One region of the Pullulanibacillus sp. KACC 23026 genome, then DNA from elsewhere that is predicted to be linked to it. Evidence: a T-box and tRNA genes for the amino acid it is inferred to sense, from the RefSeq annotation. Region 1 holds a T-box; the other holds one or more tRNA genes.
The links. A T-box is a leader RNA that pairs with one kind of tRNA and senses whether it is charged. The one in region 1 lies ahead of PU629_RS06660 (valine--tRNA ligase), so its partner is inferred to be a tRNA-Val.
Positions count from the first base shown of each region.

Region 2: it encodes a tRNA-Val, which carries the amino acid that the T-box ahead of PU629_RS06660 (valine--tRNA ligase) is inferred to sense. The anticodon was not compared.

Region 1 is NZ_CP119107.1:1,478,332-1,487,069, reverse strand. It holds gene PU629_RS06665 (bifunctional folylpolyglutamate synthase/dihydrofolate synthase) at 1,036-2,337, opposite strand; gene PU629_RS06660 (valine--tRNA ligase) at 2,400-5,045, opposite strand; T-box leader at 5,136-5,370, opposite strand; gene PU629_RS06655 (hypothetical protein) at 5,555-5,752, shown strand; gene PU629_RS06650 (phosphotransferase) at 6,253-7,347, opposite strand; gene spoVID (stage VI sporulation protein D) at 7,354-8,550, opposite strand.
Region 2 is NZ_CP119107.1:3,781,595-3,790,332, reverse strand. It holds gene PU629_RS17505 (sodium:solute symporter family protein) at 1-998, shown strand, start outside; gene PU629_RS17500 (hypothetical protein) at 1,011-1,241, shown strand; gene PU629_RS17495 (DUF421 domain-containing protein) at 1,299-1,997, opposite strand; gene PU629_RS17490 (GNAT family N-acetyltransferase) at 2,121-2,552, opposite strand; gene PU629_RS17485 (YjcG family protein) at 2,554-3,072, opposite strand; gene PU629_RS17480 (alpha/beta hydrolase) at 3,156-3,881, opposite strand; gene PU629_RS17475 (phosphatidylglycerophosphatase A family protein) at 4,133-4,648, shown strand; gene PU629_RS17470 (AEC family transporter) at 4,845-5,804, shown strand; tRNA gene PU629_RS17465 (tRNA-Val) at 5,980-6,055, shown strand; purine riboswitch at 6,775-6,876, shown strand; gene PU629_RS17460 (xanthine phosphoribosyltransferase) at 7,058-7,654, shown strand; gene PU629_RS17455 (nucleobase:cation symporter-2 family protein) at 7,710-8,738, shown strand, end outside.

The DNA.
Region 1 (8,738 bases):
TACAGAAGCTCTCACCCGGCCCACATGTAAGGAAGCAAAATCATAGAAGGTTACCCATTTATCCTAGAAGGTCACTAAAAAATCTTAGAAGGTTTGTCAAAAATCCTAAAAGGTGACACAAAAATCATAGAAGCTCTCACTCGGCCCACCTGCAAGGGAGCGAAATCTGAGAAGGTTCCCCATTTATCCTAGAAGGTCGCTAAAAAGTCCGAGAAGCTTGGCCAAAAATCACAGAACCTCTCTCCCGGCCTCACGCAAGAGCACAAAATCCAAGAAGGTTCCCCATTTATCCAAGAAGGTCGCTAAAAAGTCCGAGAAGCTTGGCCAAAAATCCTAAAAGGTCAGCCAAAAATCACAGAACCTCTCTCCCGGCCCACATGTAAGGAAGCAAAATCATAGAAGGTTACCCATTTATCCTAGAAGGTCACTAAAAAATCTTAGAAGGTTTGTCAAAAATCCTAAAAGGTGACACAAAAATCATAGAAGCTCTCACTCTGCCCACCTGCAAGGGAGCGAAATCTGAGAAGGTTCCCCATTTATCCTAGAAGGTCGCCAAAAAATCCGAGAAGCTTGGCCAAAAATCCTAAAAGGTCAGCCAAAAATCACAGAAGCTCTCACCCGGCCTCATCCAGGAGCGCGAAATCCAAGAAGGTTTGCCATTTATCCTAGAAGGTCGCTAAAAAGTCCGAGAAGCTTGGCCAAAAATCCTAAAAGGTCAACCAAAAATCACAGAACCTCTCTCCCGGCCTCATCCAGGAGAGCGAAATCCAAGAAGGTTTAACATTTATCCAAGAAGGTCACCAAAAAGTCCGAGAAGCTTGTTCAAAAATCATAAAAGGTCAGCCAAAAATCTGAGAAGCTCTAGCCCGGCCTCACGCTATCTTCAATGCTAGTTCCAGATTAAGAGAAATTCCTCCGCTTGTTTATCAAATCCGCTGCACCGTCTAATCAAATTAAAAAAGCTATTAAAGAAAAAGCTTGGGAACCCCCCCAAGCTTTTGTCTTACATGTCAGTTATTCTGCGCTTTTAGATTTTTAAGCCTTTTGGTATTTCTTTAACTCGCGGCGGACTTCAGCTATAAAATAGAGAGATCCCGTGATTAAGAGAAGCTCTTCGGCACCGAGTCCTCCAGCCAATTCATCCAAAGCCGCTCTCCAATCTTGCCTAACCTTTCCTTCTACCCCTAACTTCTCTAATTCCTCCGCTTTTTCAGCCCGTTTAAAATCAAAGGTTGTAAAGGTAATGTGTTCAGAAATGGTCTGGAGATGCTGAAGAATGGACTCGTTATTACGATCCTTTAGGGTTGCAAATAACAGATGGACCGTTTTATCCGGATACGTTTCGTTAATGGTTTTCACTAACGCTTTGACGCCTTCTTCATTATGCGCACCATCTAAAAAGATCAACGGATTTGTCGATACGGTTTCAAAACGTCCTGGCCAGGCCGTTTTTGAGAGTCCCAGCCGGATCGCCTCTTCCTCAATTGGAAAGGCATAAAAAGTAGAAAGGATCTCTAAGGCTTTAAGAGCTGCCGAGGCATTTTTAATTTGATGCGGACCTCTAAGCGAACTCTTTAAACCGCTGAAGTTCCAATAAAGGCTTTTGAAATGAAATTCTTCATAGGCCGCACTTGAAGATTCTTGAACAACCTCAAAGTGTTGACCCAACTGATAGAGCTTCGCTTTCATTTGAGTTGCCTTCTCTTGGATTACTTTTAAGGCATCAGGATGCTCGGCCGTTGTGACAATCGGTGTTCCAGACTTTATAATTCCTGCCTTTTCAGAAGCAATTTCAGTGATCGTCCCTCCAAGTTGAGCGACATGGTCAATCCCCACATTGGTAATAACGGAAACGAGCGGATAAATAATATTGGTTGAATCTAGACGACCGCCTAGACCGACCTCATAGATCACCACATCACAGGGATGAATTCTCGAAAAATAAACAAGGCTGATCATCGTAATCACTTCAAATTCAGTTGGATAGCCGAGATCACTTTTGCCAAGTTCCTCTGCAAATGGATAAATCATATTAGCCGCTTTTACCAAGTCCTCATCTGAAATTGGCTGGTTATTGACCGCTATTCTCTCATTGAAGCTAACAATATAAGGAGACGTGAAGGTGCCTACTTCTTCAAATGTCTCCATTAAGACGCTTCTTAAAAACGAAACGGTTGACCCTTTTCCATTCGTTCCTCCAACATGAATGGCTCGAATCGTGCGCTCTGGATGGCCAAGCTTGTCCATCACCCATTCCATCCGAGAAAGCCCAGGCTTAATTCCGTGCGGTAGATGGGTGTGAATCCAATCTAAAGTTTCATCTATAGTTTTAAACATTGGTCGTCTTCCCCTTCGCCAATCTTATAAATGGCAGGCTGATCAGCCTGCCATTCTAGTTGTTAATTTTGTAGTTCATTCAGGCGTTCTTGTACTTTATCACGTTTTGCCAAGTAATCTGTTTCTTTTTCACGCTCAGCTTGAACAACTGCTTCTGGAGCTTTAGCCATGAAGCCTTGATTGGAAAGCTTCTTTTGCACCCGCTCTACTTCAGATTCCCATTTCTTAAGTTCTTGCTTTAAGCGCGCGATTTCTTCTTCAAAATTGATCAAACCCGCAAGCGGCAAATAAAGCTCTGCACCCGTTACAACAATGCTAATCGATTGTTCAGGGGCGGGTAACCCTTCTGCAAGAGTCAACGTTTCTGGGTTACAGAAACGCTCCAAATACATTCGGTTTTCTTCAAGAAGCGCTAGCTCAACAGCGCTTGCCGGTTTAATTTGGATATCAATTTTTTTACTAGGTGCTACATTCTTTTCAGCACGCGTATTTCGAACGGCTTTGATTATATTCTGAAGCAGCTGCATCGTTTTATCAGCTTCTTCATCTGCCAGTTCAGAGTGGCTTGTCGGCCATTCAGCTTTTAGGATCGTTTCTCCTTGATGTGGAAGATACTGCCAAATTTCTTCTGTAACAAACGGCATAAATGGATGAAGCAATCTGAGTGTCTGATCCAAAACATGGACCAATACGGATTTGGTTGTCTGTTTGGCTGCTACATTCTCCCCATAAAGAGCGATTTTTGCCATTTCAATGTACCAATCGCAGAAATCATCCCAAATAAAGGAATAAAGCTTTCGACCAGCTTCTCCAAAATCATATTTCTCAATCTGTTGAGTGACCGCTTCGATCGTCGTATTCAACCGAGACAAAATCCAACGATCTGCCACCGATTTTTCACCCTCTAAAGAAATTTCATCATAAGTCATGTCACCTAGATTCATGATGAGAAAACGAGAGGCATTCCAAATCTTATTGGCAAAATTCCAGCTTGCTTCTACTTTTTCCCATTGGAAGCGTTGATCCTGCCCCGGTGTTGTACCTGTAGCAATCGTATATCTTAAGGCATCTGCACCGTATTTATCAATCACATCCATTGGGTCAATCCCATTGCCTAGCGATTTACTCATTTTACGACCCTCTGCGTCACGAATAAGCCCGTGGAGCAAGACATCTTTAAAAGGTTTGCGGTCAGTAAATTCAATGGATTGGAAGATCATACGAGCAACCCAGAAGAAGATGATATCGTAGCCTGTAACCAGGACGTCCGTTGGGAAATACCGGTTAAGATCCGCCGACTCTTCATCTGGCCATCCGAGCGTCGAGAATGGCCAAAGAGCTGAGCTGAACCAAGTATCCAGAACATCCTCATCTTGATTCCACTCTTCAGGATTCGCCGGTTCTTCCATTCCGACATAAACCTCGCCTGTTTCTTTATGGTACCAAGCTGGAATACGATGTCCCCACCAGAGCTGACGAGAGATACACCAATCGCGAATGTTCTCCATCCAATTGAAATACGTATTTTCAAAGCGTTCTGGAACGAAATGAACCGCTTCTTCTCCATGCTGCTTCTGAATGTTCACTGATCGTTCAGCTAGAGGTGCCATTTTAACAAACCACTGAGTAGACAAATAAGGCTCAACGACCGCATCGCTGCGTTCCGAGTGACCAACCGAGTGCATGATGTCTTCAATTTTAACTAAAACACCTGCTTCTTCTAGATCCTTAACAATCTTCTTACGGCATTCGAATCGGTCAAGGCCTTGATAACTGCCGGCATTTTCATTCATCGTCCCAGATTCATCCAAAACCAAAATTCGTTCAAGGTTATGGCGATTACCAAGTTCAAAATCATTCGGATCATGAGCAGGCGTAATTTTGACTGCGCCAGACCCAAACTCTCTATCGACGTAATCATCAGCTACAATTGGTATTTCACGGCCGACGATAGGTAAAATAGCCGTTTTGCCGACTACCTCTTTGTAGCGCTCGTCATCTGGATGAACGGCGATGGCTGTATCACCAAGCATCGTCTCCGGCCGTGTGGTTGCTACCTCAATAAAGCCCGATCCGTCGGCTAATGGATAACGCAGATGATAGAGATGACCTTGAACCTCTTTATAAATAACTTCAATATCGGAAAGCGCCGTTTTAGTAGCAGGGTCCCAGTTGATAATATATTCACCGCGATAGATTAATCCTTTTTCATAAAGCCGGACGAACACTTCACGAACCGCTTTAGATAACCCTTCATCTAATGTAAAGCGCTCGCGGCTGTAATCGAGGGAAAGACCCATCTTTGCCCATTGGTTGCGAATAAATTCAGCGTATTCTTCCTTCCATTCCCAAGAAACTTCCAAAAATTTCTCGCGACCGAGCTCATAACGGTTTGTTCCCTGCTCACGGAGCTTCGCATCGACCTTAGCCTGTGTTGCGATACCGGCATGGTCCATCCCAGGCAAGTAAAGCGCATCATACCCTTGCATCCGCTTAAAACGAATGAGTAAATCCTGCATCGTTGTATCCCAGGCATGCCCCAGATGAAGCTTACCCGTTACGTTCGGCGGTGGGATCACAATCGTATAAGGGGTCTTGGAAGGATCTTCGCCTGCTTTAAAATATCCTTTATCCTTCCATATCTGATACCATTTACTCTCTGTCTGATTCGGGTCGTACTTGGCCTTCAATTCAGGTTTCTCAGACATACTATTCCTCCTATCCATATCCACAGGAAACGCTTCGGGCTGCCTTCTTCTTCAAGAAAAAGGCCAATAAAAAAAGCCTTCTTCTCCCTATAAAAGGACGAAGAACGCTCCGCGGTACCACCTTTGTTCGCTTGGAATGAACCAAACACACTCTCTGTTCGATAACGGGAACAACCGGTTCACTTCTACTGCGAGCCGAAGCTCGGGTTCAAAGGAACAGCTCAAGGGCGACCTTCCAAATGGCTAACTCAAGCAATCTTTCAGCCGGTGAATTGCTCTCTCTAATAGTCAGCCAATCTGTACTCTTCCCTATCCACGCACCTGTGTTTTGTAATTTCATTTTACGAGTATCTTTTCCGAATGTCAAATCGTTAAAAAGAGTTATTGGATAAGGACAAATAAGAGTGCACGATTAGCCCATGTTCACATAAAATAATACTAATTGGTTCTGATGTACACGCTCAGGGTTCGAAAAAGACCTTCACGACCACCGAACGGGAGGTGTTGATTTGTTTAATCGCTGGAGATATAACAAATACCGATTGCCCCCTTGGATCAGAGCGATTCGCGATGGGATCGAACTTTTTATCCTGCCATTAGCCGTTTTTCAAGGGCTTCGAATGCTCTTCTTCCCAACGACATTTGATATTATTCTGTTCATAGTGATGATTGCCCTCTACATTTGTTTCTTGAGAAGCTGGATTTAAGGATCTTGGACGGGGACAGACCTCTGCCAAGCCGTTATTCTTTCTTGATGGGTGGGGACAGACCTCTGCCAAGTTGTTATTCTTTCAGTAGAGGTCTGTCCCCTATATAATAGATAAAAGCTTGGGATATTTCCCAAGCTTTTATCTTTAATAGGCGATGTTAAAGAGGAGTTGATAAATAAGCGGAGAATTTTCTCTTAATTAGGAAATCCCACTGAAAACAGCTAAAATAGACGGAGATTTTCCGGCTATTGACTCTAGAAAGCGTGGATCGGAGTCCTTTTGCCCTGCTTAACCGGAAAAACTCCGCTTATATTCCCGCATCTGAGCTCGATTCTGCTGTTTAACCGGAAATCTTCCGCTTATTTCTGGTTATCTCAATTACTTGCCTTATTAAAAAATCAACCTAGTCATTAACACGTTGACACCTACAATGGTCAAGCTGTTTTTTTAGGTGGCAATGTTGCCGATTAACAGAGCCAATTCGTTAGCGTCTCATCTCAGTCCTTCCCCGTTTTTTCATCTGATTCACTCGGTGATTGTGGCTTGTTATCCAACAGTGGCCGAGTAGCCTGCCAAGTTCGCCCCCAGTGATGATAAGCTTTTTCAAGATTAATGGTCATGCCTCGCTCATCAAGCTGACTCTTTCGACTTTGCTTATACTGATGAAGCAGGCGAACTAGTGAAGCCGGCTGACAGAGATGAGCTGAGAGCAAGGTCTTTTCATGCTCATCTAATGGAAAGATCGTTTCATAAATATCAAATCCCCTTTTTAGTGCTTCGGGGTGAACCGTTGTCTGTCCCCATCTTAACAACCACAGTAGATCACGGACTGGCAGATCGATCCCTGATTGATCCGTACTGATCCAGTTCCGGCGTCTTCCCGAAACAATAAGATGGGCGGTGGATGGTTTGCCATGACAGGAGACAACCCTTATCTGTTTTTTCTCAGATAATTGGTCTTGCCAGTTTTTCATGCGTGTGTGGGCTTCTTCTGCACCTGAACGGATTTCAGAAAAGATCGCCATAAAGCGCTGTTCAAAAGGAGATGGATAAAGGCGATGTTCACAATCATTCATAAATAAATCGAGGCTTAACACTTGCTCTGACCACACTTCAAGACATCTTTCTATAAAAGCCTCCCGCCACGCCGCCTCTAATTCAAAGCTCTGTGCGGTTAATCGATGCCAATCCCCAAGTGTATCCCATAGCATTTCCCATTGATCCGATTGATCACGGTCCGTGATGGATAACCACTCAGTCAGGAAATAGATGTCTCGGCCATCCATAGAATAAGGCTGACCATTCGAATTCAGGATTAATGCAGGGGTTTGAATCGGACTCTGCCTTGAAGCTTGATAAAAGGATAGAAAACGTCGAAGTTGATTATGGGTTAAAGCGATTCTTTTTAAAGCGTATTGGTTGCCTTGATCCTCTATATACCATACTCTTCCATGACTTATCACCCTCACCATCTGCGGATTTAACTCATACGCCGAAAAGACCGAGGAAGGGATCTCTTCATGAGGTTCCTTATAAAAAGAAGAAACGTGACCACCGAGATCGAGGTCACGCCAAGCATTGGTCTGAGACAAAATCACTCACCCCTTTACCGGGATATATAACACTTGCCCTTCATCCAAGCTCTCTGTGCTTAATTGATTCCTTCTTAAAATATTCGTTACCGGAACTTTATATCGGTTAGCGATTGTTTCAAGGTTATCCCCTTCTTGAACAATGCAAATTTTCACCTTTGTAAACTGTTCATTTTCGCTCGTCAGCATCTTAGTGAGATACAGGGCATTTTCATCACGTCGTTTAATTTTTGGTTTTTCTTCAACGGACTCTTGGTGATCCACTTCCTCCGCAACTGACGGGACGTTTTCTTCAATAGGAGCTGTTTGTTCAGGTTCAGGTGCTGGTGTTGAAGGCACAGCAGGCGCCGATTCTGAAACTTGAACGGCCGGCTGCTTGTTTTCTTCACCAGCGGCCTCAGTTCCCTTTTTCAAACCTGTATTTACTTGCATAGTAGGGGTTTCAAATTGTTTGAACCCTGTTTCGGTTTCAGGTTCACTCTCCATTGGAATGTTCTCACTTCGCACAGGGATGATGATTTCTTCCTCCTCATCCTCTGTCTGGAATAACACGCCATCCTGAGCATCTGCTGCTTCTTCAAAATCCGTTTGATAAGAGAGTTCTTCTATTGCTTCCTCTTCACGTTCCTTAAAATCAATTTGCGGGGCTTTTGCTGGCTCCTCTTCATCAGGCTCTCGATACGCTTCATAGTTGACCGTGTCTAGTGGATCATAGGCATTCTCTTGTTTTTCTTGATAGCTCTCCTCTTGACGTGAATCAATAGCCTGCAGGTCGGGATTAACTAACCCAGAAATCGAAATATCTGCCTGTAATTGCAGACACCCCTTATTCGGTTGAACATAGTCCAATGAATCAACAGTGACATAAACATCTTCAATAGCCCTCACACGATTAGCCGGAATAGTGATATCCACTGGAAAATGGTGTTCCATATATGCCGTCCCATCTTCTGTTTCCATAATTTCGTCAATCACACGGTAGGAGACGTCTTCGGTTCGTTCAATCACTTCATCCTGAACCGCAGGCTTATATTCACCGGTCAATCTTAATGAGCCTCTTATAGCAACATATTGAGATGTTTCTTCTATTGTGATATCGGGGTCGAGAGCTAAGGATAAAATCTCCTCTGCTTCATATCCATTTCTTAACCAAATGGTTTCATCGATTGAAAATTGAAGACTTTGGCTTGAGGCATGGGACATTACGTTCACCCTTTCCACTTATTCATAATACAGATTTATGTAATCTCGTCTGTTTTTATGTCAACTTCCTAGTTTAGAGCAAAAAAACGATAAGCACTTACTCATCGAATGGTTCCCTTAACCTCAGTCTATTCACACTTTCTAGCAAACATGACTCTTTTCTATTTTTAATAGAAAAAAGATTGAAC
Region 2 (8,738 bases), 2.3 Mb from region 1:
TCATTCATTTAGGAGGATGGAATGGGCTAGTTGCCAAGCTTCCAGACGGATTTACTCATGCCTGGAGCAGTCTTGGATCCAACCATAATGCATTGGGTACGAATTGGCTTGGCGTTGTCCTTGGTCTTGGCTTTGTGACGTCATTTGCTTATTGGACCATTGATTTCCTTGTTGTTCAAAGGGCTTTTGCGGCCAAAAGCCAAAGAGCCGCTCAAGTGACGCCTATCTTTGCTTCTTTTATTAAAATGTTTATCCCGGCGATTAATATCATGGTCGGGTTGATTGCCTTAGCTGTTTTTCCTCATATTGGTCATGGAACGATGAGTTATAATCTTGCTCTTCCTGCCTTGCTTGCTAAGTATTACCCTGTAGGGCTAGTTGGGCTTGGAGTGACGGCTCTTATGGCCAGTTTCATGAGTGGAATGGCAGGGAATATATCGGCTTTTACAACGGTATGGACGTATGATATTTATCAGGCATATATCAAGAAAGACGCAACTGATGCTCATTATGTCTGGATGGGACGTGTCGCAACTATTGCAGGTGTTGTTTTGGCTGTTCTATTCTCCTATATTGCGACAGGCTTTCCAAGTATTATGGACTACATGCAAACGCTCTTTTCATTCTTTAACGCGCCTATATTTGGGGTGTTCTTACTCGGTATGTTCTGGAAGCGGATGACACCTTGGGGAGGATTCTGGGGGCTTGTCTCTGGAATAGCTTTTGCCTTTATCTTTTATTTCTTTATACCGATCCATTTTGCGACACCAAATGCAGGGAACTTCTGGCGGTCTTGGTGGGTATGGGTGGTAACGACGGGGGTTGGTATTTTGGTCAGCCTTGTCACCAAACCGAAACCGGTTGAAGAATTAAAAGGCATTGTCCTGGGTGTCGGGAAATATCGTTCCTACAAAGGCTATGCTTGGTATAAACGCCCAGGTGTCCTTGGCATTCTCAGCTTAGTGATCTTTGTCATATTAAACATCATCTTCTGGTAGGAGTGAACAAAAATGGACGAAAACCAATCACAAAAATTATTTGACCTTCGTCGCTTGATCGGCATTTTGTTAACTTTATACGGGGTTGTGTTAGCAGGCTATGGCCTGTTCAATAATCCTCGTACGGATTCGGTAAAAATAAACATTGATCTTTGGTGGGGACTTCTCGTTTTAGTTGTTGGTGTGATCTTTCTCCTGGTCTCACTAAAGGAACCGCGAGAAGACGCGCGAGAAGACGCTTGAGGAGGAGGACTAACAAGTCTAAATTAAAAGGCCGGGCAAAGGGGTTGCCCGGTTTTTCTATTGAGTCTTTTGCGAAGGGAAAATCGTTTGAACGTAGAGACCATCCTCAAGCCGCCATTCGCAAATCATCACATCCCGTATACTCTTAATGGAGCGATTTAAGAGCTCCTGTTCCAGCCATTTTGAGTCACGATTGATCTGTTTTAAGTTATTTGGAATGAGAACCCCATCACTAATTAGAGTAACCGGAATGCTGACAGATTGAACAGGCAAATCGAGATCTACTTTTTTGACGGTATCAAACATCGGCCTTTTAATAACATTAATTTTACCATTGGGCTCTAAGATCGCATGCTCAACCTCACGAAATGAAAAAATATCTTTATCTCGAAGTAAGGACTGAAGACGATTAATGTCCAACCGATGCTTTTTTAATACATTTCGGTTGATAATCCCATTTTTGATCAGGATCGCGGGAACACTCTCAATTAGTCCGCGGGATTTGTTGAATTTCAAGGCGATGAAGTCCACTAGGAAGATTAAGATCCCCCAGATGACAACAACATAAATAATCCGAAAGAGATCGACTTTTGGGTCGTAGATAGCCCCTCCAACAAACTCACCTAGTACGAGTGAAGCAACAAAATCAAAGGGGGTTGCTTGTGAGATGGATGAGCGGCCTAACATTTTTGTAATGAGCATTAAAGCGAAGAAACCGACAACGAGCTCAACGGTTGTTTCTATGTATTCATGCACATGACTCACCTCTTGTGTGAGTAGTTTAACTCAAAAGCAGTGAAGTCATTCGCGGGTGTTTCCAAAAATGAAAAAAGCTTCCCCAAAATAAATTCTTGGAGAAGCCTTTAAATCTGGCTAGTGTTAAACGTTTTTTTTCATCTCGACATGCGGGATGCCTGCTTCATAAAATAAATCAGATGTGACTTTGTAGCCGAGTTTTTCATAAAAGCCTTGAGCATGAGTCTGTGCATTCAGAAGCAAGTTAGTGAATCCCTTTTCCTCCGCAACTTGCTCAAGCTTGCCCATTAAGGCCTCGCCAATATGCTCACCACGTCGATTCTTGAGTACGCAGATCCGCTCTACCTTGGCCATATTGCCTTTATTTCGAAGCCGGCCCGCTCCAACTGGTTCACGGTTTTGGTCATACACGACAAAATGAATCGCATCTTTTTCATGGTCATCGATTTCAAGCTCTTCAGGAACCTGTTGTTCTTCTATAAAAACGATGCGCCGAATGTAAAGCGCGTTCTGATAATCTTGTTCTTTCTCACAAACTACAACTTCAAGGGACATATTAGTGTGTATCCTTTCCTAAATGAAATGTTTCATAGACGGTCCAAGATTGATTATCCAGCTGGTAAAGGAGCTGGAAGCGATCAATGGTTTCATGATGCTGAATGTTTTTCATTTTTAAAACTTCAATAATATCGCTATGTTCTTCGTTCGAAAGCCCTTGAGCAAGTGTGATGTGAGGAACAAAAGGATATTCGCCAGCCGGCCCTACTTCTAATGCCCTTAGCTGATGATAGAGTTCAACTAAGTTAGGGTCTTCCTCCACTTTTAAGTAAATCACATTGTTTACAGGCTGAAAGGATTTGACTTTGTTTACTTCAATTTGAACAGGTCCAATAGAGGCTGCGATCTCATGAACACGTGAGACAAAAGAATCGACCTCACCGTTTTCTAGTTCAAAGGCAGGCTTTATCGTGATATGAGGCGGAACTAAAGCATAATGAGGATCGTAGCGCTTCCTATAGGAATTGACGAGGTCTTGTAACTGTTTACTTGGAAACATGGCAATACCGTATTTCATTATCTAACCGCCTTTCAAGTCTCCATCAACTTATCTTATAGGATAATTATAATGAAAAGTTGAGCAGATGAAAACCCGCAGCATTAGGATCGCGGGAATAAGTGGAGGAGCGCCTTCTTTAAATCCTCTTGCCAGCTACTCCATGTGTGTACGCCGTCATGCTCGACATAAGAATAACTGGAAATTGTATTTTGACTCAGATGTTTGGCAAGAGCTTGATTCGCAGTGAAAAAATTTTCAACCTTTCCTAATGTTGTCTTAACCTCTGTTTCGTTTCTGCCAACAGAATGATAGACAGTCAGAGTGCTCGGCAATCCTTTTTCAATCCGGTTTAAAAGGGTCGTGTTAATAAATGGGGATTGAAGAATGAGATTCCCAAACGATTGAGGGTAGGTTAAGGCGGCAAGGAGAGAAACGGTCGCCCCAAGTGAATCCCCCATAAGCGTTACACCGCTTGCCAATGTTTCCACCGCAAAATCGCGTCTCAATGATGGCAGCAGCTCTCGGTGCAAAAATCGGAGGTACGCCTCATGGTGATCGCCTTCTGGGTGATAGCGATGCCAGCGGGTTAACGGGTCTGGATACGGAATGCCGCAGACAATGACTTTTTCTAATTCGTTTTCATTTAATAATTGGTTAAGTGTTGTTCCTAAGCGGCCTAAATCAAAATAATCCGGTCCGTCTTGAGCAATGATTAAAGGATATGTATATAGTGGTGAATAATTAGGAGGCAGATAAAGACGCGTTGAGATCACTTCATCCAACTCTTTACTTGGGATGGCATGATCTTGAATCTGTGCGTTAGACACGAGCAAACTCCTCACCCTTTCTTAAAATGAAATAACCTCTCTATTATTATACCGCTGTCGGTCATCCTTCAAAACTAATGATAAATTTTTGAGTGCTTTATTGGGCGCACGTTAGGCTCCTTTTTTTCAAATGCCAAAAAGGAGCATGCTTGTTGAAACAGAGTCATAGGAATGTAAATAACCTTGTTTTCTTAGGGGAGATGAGGAGTCCTCACCTTCTTACAATCTGTTTGTTTAGAGGAGGCGTTTTGGTGGGAGAACGCGTTCAAAGTCGAGTTGTAGCAGAGGCCGCTAAGCAGCTTTTAAGGGAGCGCGGCGTCACAATAGAAAGTATGGCAGAAATTGTTTACGAGATGCAAGTGCCTTTTTCTCCTGAATTAGAGATGCCGGCATGCATTGAAAGTGTTCAAGCCGTTCTTGAAAAGCGGGAGGTCCATCACGCCTTGCTAGTGGGGATCGAATTGGATCGTCTTGCTGAAAAAAAGCAGCTTTCTGAACCGCTGCAGAGCTTGGTTGAGCAGGATGAAGGGCTGTTTGGTGTCGATGAAACTTTGGCAATAGGCGCTGTCTTAGGATATGGCAGTATTGCGATCACCACTTTTGGTTATCTTGACAAAGCCAAAACAGGTATCATAAAGGATTTGGATACGAAAAATGGAAATAATGTCCACACTTTTTTAGATGACCTGGTCGCAAGTATTGTGTCAAATGCTTCTAGTCGATTAGCCCATCGAATTCGTGATGAGGAAGAATCAAAAAAGAAGTAAACGAGTAAGTTGTCTAAAACAAATGAATTCTCCCTCTTGTCAGAAAATAAAGGCGTGATTGTTTTACAGGAGACTCAAGTCGTTCTATACTAAATCTAATGTTTACTAGTCTAGCTAGACTTGACTTGAAAACACCTTGAGTCTTATTCAATGTATCTTCGTTGTATAAAAAAATAGACAGTCTAAGAGGGAAATCATGAGTAATTTTATTTTTAGTTTGAACATTGCCATGCCCATTTTTATCGTCATGGCTCTCGGCTATTTTTTAAAACGTATTGGAATGCTTAACGCCACATTTATTAAAGTATCTAATAAGCTCGTTTTTACAGTGGCTTTGCCGATTAAACTCTTTTCCGATATTATGAACACGCACATTAATTCTTATTTTGATGGTCGCTTTATTCTTTACACAGTCATTGGAACTTTCTTGACAATGGTCCTTGCATGGGGACTCGGGTTGGTCTTGATAAAAGATAAGCGTCAAATAGGGGCTTATGTTCAGGGGGCATTTCGCGGAAACTTTGTTTATGTCGGCATCACTCTGATGGAGAATATGACGGGTACGATCGGGCTTAAAACCCCCTTAGTCATCGCTTTTGTGGTTCCGTTATACAATGTGTTGACCGTTATTCTTCTGACTCTGACTAATCAAGAAAAACGTTCTGAATTTAGTCTTAAGAAGACTGCGATGGATGCGATTAAAACGATTGTCCAAAATCCCATGATTATAGCGATTGTGGCGGGCATTATTGCTTCTGAAATTGGCTTAAAGCTCCCGGTTATGTTATCTCGTTCAATTGATCAGGTCAGTCCGATTGCGACACCGCTTGCCTTAATAACCATTGGGGCTACTTTCAATTTCCAAGGGTCTATAAAAAAGCTGCTTCCAACGGTTTACGCAAGTGTTCTAAAGCTCATTATTTTTCCATTAGCCGCTGTTATGCTCGCGACAGCCTGGGGCTTTTCAACGCAAGATGTCCTATTGATATATGTACTGTTTGGTGTGCCTACCTCGACTACCTCGTATATTATGACGGCTGCTATGGATGGAGACAGTGAGCTCTCATCAAACATCATTATGATGACAACACTGCTTTCAGTCTTTTCTATGACCGCCTTTATTTTTGTATTCAAGACAATTGGTTTAATCGGTTAGGCTGTAACGAGTTCGGAATGTACAAATAGGGATTGCCAAAAGACAATCCCTATATTATAATTTGATTATATTTTCAGATTAATCAAGGGCAAGTGAGGTTTATAAAATTAATTTTAATAAATGGTTGACTTAATCGACAAAATACGATATATTTTTACTTGTCCTTAACAAATACGATCCGTTAGCTCAGCTGGGAGAGCGCCACCTTGACAGGGTGGAGGTCATTGGTTCGATCCCAATACGGGTCACCATACATAACTCTATTACCAACGCGGTTTCTCGATACCAATCGAGGAGTCGCGTTTTTACTTTTGTTCAGGAACTATAAACCTCTATCATAAACTTAGCGTGGAAAAGTGAGTAATGGGACAGGCAACGCACACTTTTGGGGGAGCTCTCGCTATGTTTTGGTGTATTGGAGGCTCCAACACACACTTTAGGGGCGCTCTCGCCTGGATTTGGTGTGTTGGAGGTTTCATCTCACACTTTTGGCATCACTCCTGCCCCATTTTGGTGTATTGAGGCTATAACGTGAGAGCTTGTCCACGAAAACTAGCGAGATGAGAGCTAAACTGGTGGGCAAGCCAAGTTTGCCCACGAAAACGAGCGGGCGCCCACTGAAAATGGTGCGCAAGATAACCATGCGGCAACACCAGTCCGCTATTTGTAAGGGAGTTGGGTAAGGGATAAGTTTTGGGAAAAGGCACTCCGCCATCCCGAAATGAGTCCAATTTGGGTGGAAGGTTATCACCTTTTCATTCTTATAGTGGCGGCGCCGTCCGTCACACATGCTAAAGAAAGCTATTCACAAGGATTTGTTTAAGAGGAAGCAGCTTTTTTCTGGGAGTAGCATGTTAAACGTCCTTTGTTTTAATTAAAAAGAATAGATGGTGAATATTTTTTTAATTATCATTAAAATTAGAGTTTTTATTTTAGACTTTTCAAAGCTTCCAGAGTCGATTATAATGAAGTCGAATTTAATAATCGTACTCGTATAATCGTGGGGATATGGCCCACAAGTTTCTACCGGACTACCGTAAATGGTTCGACTACGAGTGAGAAGCCGTGTTGTTTTCTAAAAAAACAAGGGAGTTATTCCTGTTTTAGGCAAGAATACATTCGGTTTACTAGGTCAACTTGTCGGTAAACAAGGTGCCTTTCTCACTCTGTGGTGAGAAATAAGGCAGCTTGTTTTTTTGCGTTATTTCCACCCTGATTCAAGGAGTACTGAAAAACGAGAGGGAGGAAAGCCGATGTTAGCTCTTAAGGAGAAGATCTTAAAAGAAGGCCAAGTGATTGATGGACATATCTTAAAAGTGGATGCGTTTTTGAATCATCAAATAGATCCTGAATTGATGCATGAAATCGGTAAAGAATTTGCGACGCATTTTAGTGGGCGTGATCTTACAAAAATTGTGACACTTGAGTCTTCAGGAATTGCTCCGGCTGTTTTTGCGGGCCTTATACTGGGCATTCCGGTTGTCTTTGCACGAAAGCAGAAGCCACTAACACTAACTGAAGTGATCACTGAAACCGTGTATTCTTACACCAAGCAAACAAGCAATACCATTATGGTTTCAAAAAATTGGCTTAAACCAACTGATCGTGTGCTGATCATTGATGACTTTTTGGCGAGAGGTGAAGCTTCTCTGGGGTTGATTCGTTTAGTTGAAAAAGCTGGGGCACATGTAGAGGGATTAGGGATTGTTATTGAAAAGTCTTTTCAAGACGGCAGAGCCAAGCTGGACGCTCTTAATCTCGATATTTATTCATTAGCACGAATTGCATCATTGAAAGACAACAAGGTTAGTTTTGTAGGAGAAAAAGAGGAGGTCAAGATTGGTGGATAATAACAGATTGTCATCAGGAAAGATTTTTTCATTAGGGATTCAGCATGTTCTCGCCATGTATGCCGGTGCGGTTATTGTTCCGCTTATTGTCGGTGCGGCAATGGGAATGTCCGCTGCACAGCTTACCTATTTAGTTTCAATTGACCTTGCAGCTAGCGGCCTTGCTACTTTGCTGCAGATTTGGAAAAATAAATTTTTTGGAGTAGGCTTACCGGTTGTCTTAGGGTGTACCTTTACAGCGGTTGCTCCGATGATTTCCATTGGGAAGATGTATGGAATGGGTGCCATCTCAGGTTCCATTTTGGTTTCTGGAGTAGTTGTCCTTTTAATTGCTAAATATTTCAGTAAGATCATGAAAATTTTCCCTCCCGTTGTGATTGGATCTGTTGTTACAATTATTGGAATTACGTTAATTCCGGTTGCCATTTCAGATATTGCCGGTACTGCAGGGACTAAGCAATATGACGATCCGAAAAATTTAGCGTTGGCTTTTGGTGTGCTCTTATTAATTCTTTTTATTCAACGCTTCTTTAAAGGATTTATTCGTTCTATTGCGGTTCTAATTGGCCTTATTGCAGGCACGATTGCGGCGTATTTCATGGGAATGGTGGACCTTACTTCTTTAAAACAAGCGAGCTGGTTCCATCTCCTTGCCCCGCTTCACTTTGCCGTCCCAACGTTCCATATCGATGCGATTATTACAATGGTTCTTGTTTCAATCGTGAGTTTAATTGAATCATCTGGTACCTTTTTTGCCTTATCCGAGATTTGTGAACAGCCATTGTCTGAAAATGACCTTGAGAGAGGCTACCGTTCAGAAGGGCTTGCCCTTTTAGTTGGTTCTCTATTCAATGCTTTTCCTTATACAACCTTTTCGCAAAATGTTGGGCTTGTCCAATTATCAGGTGTCCGTAATCGCCGCATTATTTTTGTCGCGGGGTCCGCACTGATTGTATTTGGTCTTATTCCAAAGATCGGTGCCTTAACCACATTGATTCCGAACCCTGTTTTAGGTGGAGCGATGGTCGCGATGTTTGGCATGGTTGCAACGTCAGGGATTCGAATGCTTGGAAAAGTGGACTTC